Regions from separate parts of the Chromohalobacter sp. genome, predicted to be linked through region 1. Evidence: predicted binding sites of a transcription regulator. Region 1 holds the regulator's gene; each other region holds the start of a gene.

Region 1 (2,201 bases):
GTCGAGCTTGTCGGTGAGGGCGTCGATGGCAGCGTACATGTCGTCGCTCTGCACATCGGCGTGCAGGTCGGCGCCTGCGGCATGAAGCGTGCATGCGGCCAAGTGACGTTCCTTTTCGATGGATAACGTGACTTGAACGGTGGTGATGTTGTCGTAATGCCGTTCCAGACGTGCGAGCTTTTCATTGACGTAGTCGCGCAGGGCATCGGTCAATTCGATGTGATGACCGGTGATATTGACTTGCATGGCACGCTCCTATTCCATCGGTTGGCACTTTGATTGTAACCCTTTTTAGGGCAATGCATAGCCCCGGGCGATGCCTGGGTGTCGACGACCGCGGCGAGTCTACGCAGCGGCGTCGACGGGTGCAAACGTTGGGCGCTCAGGCCAGGCGCTTGCGTTCGCTGGAGGAGGGGATGCCCATCGCTTCACGATACTTGGCCACCGTGCGGCGTGCGACCTGAATGCCGTCCTGTGCCAGCAGGTCGACGAGCTTGCTGTCGGACAACGGCTTGCGTGGCGGCTCTTCGCCGATCAGCTTCTTCAGCCGGGCGCGTATCGCGGTGCTGGAATGGGCGTCGCCTTCGCCGTGGCCGCCGCCCACATGGCTGGAGAAGAAGTATTTCAGCTCGAACACGCCACGTGGGGTATGAATGAATTTCTGCGTCGTGACACGTGAAATGGTCGATTCGTGCATGTCCACCGCGCCGGCGATATCGGCGAGGATCAACGGTTTCATCGCTTCTTCGCCATGCTCGAGGAAGTCGAGCTGACGGGCCATGATTTCGCGGCCCACGCGCAACAGGGTGTCGTTACGGCTGGACAGGCTCTTGAGCAGCCACTTGGCTTCCTGCAGGTGCTGCTTGAGGAAGGTGTTGTCGTCACTCTTGTCGGCCCGCTTGATCAGAGCGGCGTAATCCGGCTGGATGCGGACGCGCGGCAAGGCGTCGGGATTGAGCTCGATGCGCCATTCCTGACGAACGCGGCGGGCGATGAGGTCGGGGATGACGTAATCGTTGTCGCTGTCCTCGAAGGCCAGACCGGGGCGCGGGTCGAGCGTGCGGATGAGGGCGATGATATGGTCGAGTTCCGCCTCTTCGAGACGCAGGCGCCGTTTGAGCAGCTTGCGGTCGTTGCCGGCGAGCGCGTCGAGGAATTGACGCACCAGGCGCTTGGCCTGGGGAAGCAGCGGCATGTCCTCGGGCAGGGCGCCCAGCTGCAGCAGGAGACATTCGCGCAGATCGCGAGCGGCGACGCCCGTGGGGTCGAATTGCTGCACGCGCATCATGACCTGCTCGACGTCACCGATCTTGAGGCCGGCCAACCCCTGACCGCGCAGCCCATCGAGAAGCTCCTCGAGCGACACGGTAAGGTAGCCATCGGCGCCCACGGCATCGATCAGACTCTCGGCGATCGCATGTTCGCGTGGCGTCATGTCGGTCATGGCCAGTTGCCAGCCCAGATGATCGTGAAGGCTGGTGTGCGCCGTGTTGCGTTCGATGTCGGGGCCTTCCTCGCTGCCCCCGCTGCCGTTCAATGAGCCGAGCCCGGCGTCCTGGTAGGTATCGCTCCAGTCGCTGTCCAGCGGCAGGTCTTCCGGAATCTCGCTGCTCCAGTCGTCGTCCTGCGTCTCGCTGACTTCGCGCTCGTCGAAGTGTTCCTCGAGTTCCAGCATGGGGTTGGCGTCCAGCGCCTGCTGGATCTCCTGACGCAAATCCAGCGTCGAGAGCTGCAAGAGCTGGATCGCTTGCTGCAACTGAGGCGTCATCGTCAGCTGGGTGCCGACGCGAAGCTGAAGCGTAGGTTTCATGGACATGGAGAGTCGGTCGTCGCTTCCTGAAACGGTGCCCGTACGTTATCCCGCAGCGACGTGAGTTGCAAGAATGGAAGCAACAACCATGCCATTTATATGAGCCAAGCGTGATACCAGTGGCTTGCGTTCACAGGCGGAACTCGTGGCCGAGATAGACGTCGCGCACTTTCTGGTTGGCGAGGATGGCGTCGGCATGCCCTTCGGCAATGATTTGCCCATCGCCGACGATGTAGGCGTTGTCGCAGATGTCCAGGGTTTCCCGCACGTTGTGGTCGGTGATCAAGACGCCGATGTCGCGGTCGCGGAGCTGGCGGATGATGCCCTTGATTTCGCCCACCGAAATCGGGTCGACGCCGGCGAAGGGTTCGTCGAGCAGGATGAAGGCGGG
Region 2 (2,201 bases), on a different contig from region 1:
GCGAATATACGGTGATCACCTCCAGCAACGCCGGGTAATCCGCCTCGAGTCGCGCCAGTTCGTCCGCGAAGGCATGCACCGCCCCATCGCGCGCGGCGTGCAGATAGACCACCCGGCGCCCGGCGGCGAGCGCCTGCCGTGCCAGCGGCACCATCGGGGTCTGGCCGACGCCCGCGCTGATCAACATCACCGGCGATGTGCCCTCGTCCAGCGTCAGATGGCCGGCCGGCGGCAACAGCTCCAGCGTATCGCCCTCGGCCAGGCGATCATGGAAATGGCGGCTGACCTTGCCCCCCTCCTCGCGCTTGATGGATACGCGGTAGGTCTCCCCGTCGGGCGAGGCTGACAGGCTATAGTGGCGATGCACGATCTCGCCGTCGATCGTCAGCTTGAAGCCGATGTATTGCCCAGGGCGATGCGCGGCGACGGGGCCGCCGTCCACCGGCGCCAGCACGAAGGAGGTGATCACGGCGCTTTCGGGGCGCTTGGCGGCGATACGGAAGGTCCGCGTACCTTCCCAGCCCCCCGGCTGCGCGGCGAAGTCGCGATAGCGGCGGGCTTCCTTCTCGATCAGCAAGCCCGCCAGTTCCTCGTATAGCGCCCCCCAGGCATCGGCGACCTCGTCCGTCACCGCATCGCCCAACACCTCGCCGATCGCCGCCATCAGGCATTCGCCGACGATCGGATAGTGCTCGGGCCGTATGCCCAGCGAGACATGCTTGTCGACGATGATGCCCAGCACTTCGTCGAGGCGCTGCGGCGTGTGGCGCAGCTGGACATAGCCGACGACGGCGCCCGCCAGGGCCCGGGGCTGTCCGCCCGTATGCTGATGAGTGGCGTTGAACAGCGTCTTCACTTCCGGATAGCGCGCGAACATCAGCGGATAGAAGCGCTGCGCGATGGCCTCGATGTGTTCGGCGACGACGGGCGTGGTGGCAGCAATGACGGATTCCTGGGCGGATGTAAGCATGACGACTCCTTGGATAAAGGTTCTGCACAAGATGCATTCCCTCTATCGCAAGCAGAGTGCCAAGCTGGCCCGGCGCGCCGCCACCGCGACATCGTGCCACGCCTTCGCCTTGCAGGCCTTGTCACAGGCGGGCTCATGTCCTGTCCACTCCGTCGCTGCCCGCCACCTCGGCTTGCCCCGGGCACGACAGATGTCAGAATGACATCGACAAAGCCTGTCCATGTGACACTATTCACCGAAAGAGTGTGAAAATGACAGCGTTTCTGCATACCCTGCGCGACTTGCTCGCCGACCTCAGCGCCGGCCATTCTCGTGACCCGCTCCCTGAACGCTGGGCCCGGCTCCTGGCGGCACTGGTCGGCAGCTACCCTGCCGATGCCAGCACGCTGATGGTCGCGCATGACGACGGCCTGCAGCCCGTCGCGGTGCTCGGGCTCGACGACGAGGTCCGCGGCCGGCGTTTCGCCCTGGACGCACACCCGCGCCTGGCTGCGATCGCCGCCCATCCCGGCGTGTGCCGTTTCCCTCTCGACTCGACGCTGCCCGATCCCTTCGATGGACTGCTCGATGACGCCTCGAGTCACGTGCACGACTGCATGGGGGTCGCCCTGCGCGACGGTGACCGCCTGCTCGGCATGCTGACGCTGGACGCACTGACGCCCGGTTGCCTGGCCGCCATCGATGACGACGAATTGCTCGCCGCGGCAGGCCTGATGGCGACCTGCCTGCGGCTCGCCCAGCAGCTCAGCGACACCCGCTCGCGTCTCAACCAGGCGCTCGACCAGACCTTCGATCATGACGCGCCTCGACACAGCGAGCCGGCCTGGCACAGTCCCGCCATGCGACAACTGGACGAGAGCCTGGCGCTGGTCGCGCCGACCGACATGAGCGTATTGCTCCACGGGGAGACGGGGGTCGGCAAGGAGCGGCTCGCCCGGCGAGTGCATGCGCTTTCCTCGCGCCGCAAAGGACCGCTGGTACGCGTCAACTGCGCGGCTCTGCCCGAGGCTCTGATCGAGAGCGAACTTTTCGGGCATCGGCGCGGCGCGTTTTCCGGTGCCGTACGCGATCATCGCGGCCACTTCGCCATGGCTCACGAAGGCACACTGATGCTCGATGAAATCGGGGAATTGCCGTTGACCATGCAGCCCAAGCTGTTACGCGTGCTGCAGGAGGGGGAGATTCAGCCGCTGGGCAGCGAAACGCCCCAGCGCGTCAACGTGCGGGTCAT
Region 3 (2,201 bases), on a different contig from region 1:
CGGGATAGGGAAGTTCACCGCGTGCCCGAAGCGTGTCGAAGTTGCCGTCGGGCGCGTCCTGGGTAAAGACGTAATAGGCGATGCCGGTCAAGAACAGCACGATGCCGGGCACGACCATGGCCAGTCGCCAGCCGAGCGCTTCGTTGACGCCCAGCATCAGGATGCCGGAAAAGACCAGCGGCATCAGGATCTGCGTGGTGCCGCCCCCCAGGTTGCCCCAGCCTGCCGTGGTCGCGTTGGCGGTACCGACGACATTGGGTGCGAACATGATCGAGGAATGATATTGGGTGATCACGAAAGAGGCGCCGATGGCCCCGATCGCCAGCCGTGCCAGCAGGAAGGTCTCGAAGCTGTCGGCCAGGCCGATCAACATCACGGGAAGCGAGCCGAGGCATAGCAGCCAGGTGTAGGCCTTGCGTGGCCCGATCTTGTCGCAGAGCAGGCCGATGACCAGGCGGACCAGCACCGTGATGGCGACGGAAGCGATGATGGTGTTGCCGATCTGGGCCTTGCTCAGGTCGAGGTCTTCGCGCACCACGGCCATCAAGGGCGCGATGCCGAACCAGCCGAAGAAGCAGACGTGAAATGCGAACCATGACATGTGGAAGGCACGCATTTGCGGTGACTTGAGGCTGAAAAGCCGTATCTTGTTGGCTTTGTTGCGGATTTCCATGACTCATCCTCTCGCGATGAAATGACGGAGCTCGAACGCGACGCCGGCGACCTTCGGGGAAGGGCCGTGTGCTCGGGTTCGACGCACTCGTACTCACCTGGTGAGCCTGGTCCACGTCTCGGTACTGTTGAACAAGCAAGGGGTGTGCCAAAGTGGGATCGTCGGGCGAGTGCGCCACCGTGGGCGCCGCCGCCCCGTCGAATCCCGCGAGGAAGGTGCGGTAATGGTGCGGCACGAGGCGTCTTTGCACCGCTGCAATGCATCTTCGGTGCCGCGGCGACGTGCAGCCGGCCTGACGCCCGGGCTGCCGCGGGGCTTTTTCTGGCACGCAAGCTGCATTGCAAGTCGACAAGCACCCAGGAGAGGAATGCGCATGACCGTGAAGGTGCTGATCGTGGATGCCCGCCCGGAGCGTTCCCGGGCACTGGAGCAAGCGCTGCATGAGGCGGGGTTCGATGTGGTGACGCGCGTCGACGAGCATGACGACCTCTACGCCATCATGACGCTTGAGGTGCCGGATGCGGTGATCATCGACGCGGCCCTGCCGAGCCGCGACACCCTGGAGCACATGGGGCAGCTGGGGCGACGCTTTCCCAAGCCCATGATCATGCTGGCCGAGGAAGAAACCCCCGAGCTGACACGAGAGGCGACGAGCGTGGGCGTCAGCGCGTATGTAGTCGAGGATGTGCAACCCGCGCTGGTGCGTTCGATGGTCAACGTGGCGATCGCCAGCTTCGAGTCGCATCGTGCCTTGAAGGGGGAGTTGAGCAAGACGCAGACCACCCTGGCGCAGCGGCGCACCGTCGAGCGCGCCAAGAGCCGGCTGATGCAAGCGCATGCCCTCACCGAAGATGATGCCTATCAATGGCTGCGCAAGCGTGCCATGAACCGCCGATTGACCATTTTCGAGGTGGCCCAGGCGGTCCTGGCCACCGACGATTCCGAGTCGTAGGAGACATTGATGAACGATCGCCAGACGCCTCGAGATGCGTGGCCTTCGCCGGAACTCGACACGCTGACGCTGGGCATGCTGCCGCTCAACGATGCCGCGCCGTTGGTGGTAGCGCGTGAGCGCGGCTTCTTCGCCGAGCAGGGGCTGGACGTCACGTTGAGCGTGGAGTCGTCGTGGGCGGGGATGCGCGATGCCATGCAGTTGGCACTGCTCGATGGCGCACAGATGCTGCCATTGATGCCGCTGGCCTCGACGCTTGGGCTCGACGGTCGACGAACGCCGATGCTCTCGGCGCTGACCCTCAGTCTCGGCGGCAATGCCATCACCGTGTCCAACGCCTTGTACGACGACATGCTGGCTGCCGATCCCGACGCCATGGCGGCCTCACCGACCTCCGCCCGGGCGCTGGCGACGGTGGTGAGACAGCGGCGGGAGACGGGAGCGCCACCGCTGCGTTTCGCCAGCGTGTATCCCTTTTCCTCGCATCGCTATTTGTTGCGCTACTGGCTGGCGGAAGGCGGTGTCGATCCCGATCGCGATCTCGAATTGCGCGTGGTACCGCCGCCTCTGGTGGCA
Region 4 (2,201 bases), on a different contig from region 1:
CTGGCCTACAGTGCCCGCAACCGCAGTGCCTCCATCCGCATTCCGTACACCGCGAGCCCCAAGGGCAAGCGTGTGGAACTGCGCTTCCCGGATCCGACCGCCAACCCGTACCTGTGCTTCTCGGCCATGCTGATGGCGGGTATCGACGGCATCAAGAACAAGATCCACCCCGGCGATGCGATGGACAAGAACCTCTATGACCTGCCGCCGGAAGAAGGCAAGTCGGTTCCCACCGTCGCCAGCAGCCTCGACCAGGCCCTGGAAGCCTTGGATGCGGACCGCGCCTTCCTGACCGAGGGCGACGTGTTCACCGACAGCATGATCGACGCCTATCTCGAGCTCAAGCAGGAAGAAGTCGACCGCCTGCGCATGGCGACGCATCCGATCGAGTTCGACATGTACTACAGCTGCTGATCCCGCGCGACCGCGACCGATCCCAGCCGTAGCGCTGATCGAGGCCCCGTCGGACGACGGGGCCTTTTACGTGGTCGTTCGCGGGGCCGGGCGTGCGCTACACTGGGACGCCACGGGCGCGAGATGCGCCTCGGTGCGAGGCAGGCGGTTCGCAATGAAGCGTTGGCGCAAGGAATCGTGGGCGTAAGGAGAGCGACATGCGTGGCTTGATCCCCATCGGCGGCTGGACAGTGCTCATGGTCGGCGCGTGCCTGAGCGTCTCGTTGGCGCAGGCCACGCCGATCTACCGCAGTGTCGACTCACAAGGGAACGTCACCTATTCGGATCGCCCCGGCGGCGATCAGGTCGAGGTCGCGCCGGTGAACACGGTGCCGAGCCGGCCGGCCCCCGCGCCAAGGGAGACCGCGGCGAACGAGGCAGCGTCCGGAGCGGGCGAGCCCGAGGCCTCTACCTTCACCCCCTACGAACGCTTGCGCATCGCCGCACCGACGAACGAGTCCACGCTGCCCACCGGCGCGGCCGGCGACACGCAGGTCAGCGTGGCGCTCTCGCCCGAGCTGCGCGAGGGGCACCGCCTGCGCCTGGTGGTCGACGACGAGGTGCGCCAGCCTCCCCAGCAAGCCACGACGTTCTCGCTCACCGGGCTGGAGCGCGGCGAGCATACCCTGCGCGTCGAACTGGTCGACGCCGAGGGTCGGGTGCGCCAGCGTAGCGCGCCGGTCACCCTCTATGTGCAACGTGCCAGCGTGTACTTGCCCGCCAATCCCAACAATCCTCGCAATTCCGGCAACCCATGAGCCGATTTGGCGCCTGCCGCTATCGATAGTGCTGCTTTTGCACTAATTTGGTGCATGGTGGCGTCATCCCATGTCGGCTGCACTGCCGTATGCCGGGCCGGTCGGGACTGGCGCGCTTCTTGCACTGTTAACGGACATGACGATGGATAATGGACGGGCCATGTCGGAACCTTCCCAGCAGCAGTTTTTCGAACAGCAGCGCCTGCTCGAACATTTGACGACCGCCGTGGTACTGCTCGACGGCGAGCTGCGGCTGCGTTGGATGAACCCCGCGGCCGAGTCGCTGCTGGCGACCAGCCGGGTGCGGGTCGTCGGCCAGTGTCTGGAGAGCCTGGCGGGCGTCGAGGGCAGTGTCGAGGCGGTGTTGATCAAGGCACGCGACGAGTTGCATCCCTTCACGCAGCGCGAGGCGACGCTGGTATTGCCGTCGGGGGATACGGCCACGGTGGACTTCACCGTCACGCCGTTGTCCGCCGATGAACTGCTGATCGAGATCGAGCCGCGCGACCGGCTGTTGCGCATTTCCCGCGAGGAGGCGCTGATCGCGCGCCAGGAGACCATCAAGGTGCTCACCCGGGGGCTGGCGCACGAGGTGAAGAACCCGCTGGGCGGCATTCGCGGTGCGGCGCAGTTGCTCGAGCGAGACCTGCCCGATCCGCAGCTCGCCGAGTTCACCCGGGTCATCGTCGAAGAGGCCGATCGGCTGCGCGATCTGGTGGATCGCATGCTGGGGCCCAACAGCATGAGTCGTCACGAGCCGCTCAACATTCACAAGGTGCTCGAGCGGGTGCGTACTCTGCTGGAGGCCGAACATCCGCGCATCGACTACGTGCGCGATTACGACCCCAGCCTGCCGGATCTGGAAGGTGACGAAGCGCAGCTGATTCAGGCGGTGCTCAACGTCGCCCGCAACGCCGTGCAGGCCATGGAGGAACACGGCGTCGAGACGCCCCGGCTGATTCTGCGCACGCGGGCGCGACGCCAGTTCAC

The links. Region 1 encodes sigma-54, which starts transcription at its own class of promoters, with help from an activator protein. Its sites were predicted from a motif close to TGGCACNNNNNTTGCTNT; they were not measured.
Region 2: hmpA (NO-inducible flavohemoprotein) is a predicted target of sigma-54. The motif match lies at 1,015-1,032, and genes of this name have one in related genera.
Region 3: ABGX75_RS09045 (ANTAR domain-containing protein) is a predicted target of sigma-54. The motif match lies at 996-1,013, and genes of this name have one in related genera.
Region 4: glnL (nitrogen regulation protein NR(II)) is a predicted target of sigma-54. The motif match lies at 1,320-1,337, and genes of this name have one in related genera.

Annotation. Positions count from the first base shown of each region.
Region 1 is NZ_JBDOOX010000012.1:113,482-115,682, forward strand. It holds gene raiA (ribosome-associated translation inhibitor RaiA) at 1-246, opposite strand, end outside; gene ABGX75_RS10335 (RNA polymerase factor sigma-54) at 383-1,816, opposite strand; gene lptB (LPS export ABC transporter ATP-binding protein) at 1,941-2,201, opposite strand, start outside.
Region 2 is NZ_JBDOOX010000008.1:55,840-58,040, forward strand. It holds gene hmpA (NO-inducible flavohemoprotein) at 1-970, opposite strand, end outside; gene norR (nitric oxide reductase transcriptional regulator NorR) at 1,222-2,201, shown strand, end outside.
Region 3 is NZ_JBDOOX010000009.1:466,564-468,764, forward strand. It holds gene ABGX75_RS09040 (MFS transporter) at 1-673, opposite strand, end outside; gene ABGX75_RS09045 (ANTAR domain-containing protein) at 1,047-1,625, shown strand; gene ABGX75_RS09050 (CmpA/NrtA family ABC transporter substrate-binding protein) at 1,635-2,201, shown strand, end outside.
Region 4 is NZ_JBDOOX010000003.1:10,961-13,161, reverse strand. It holds gene glnA (glutamate--ammonia ligase) at 1-414, shown strand, start outside; gene ABGX75_RS01050 (DUF4124 domain-containing protein) at 612-1,211, shown strand; gene glnL (nitrogen regulation protein NR(II)) at 1,372-2,201, shown strand, end outside.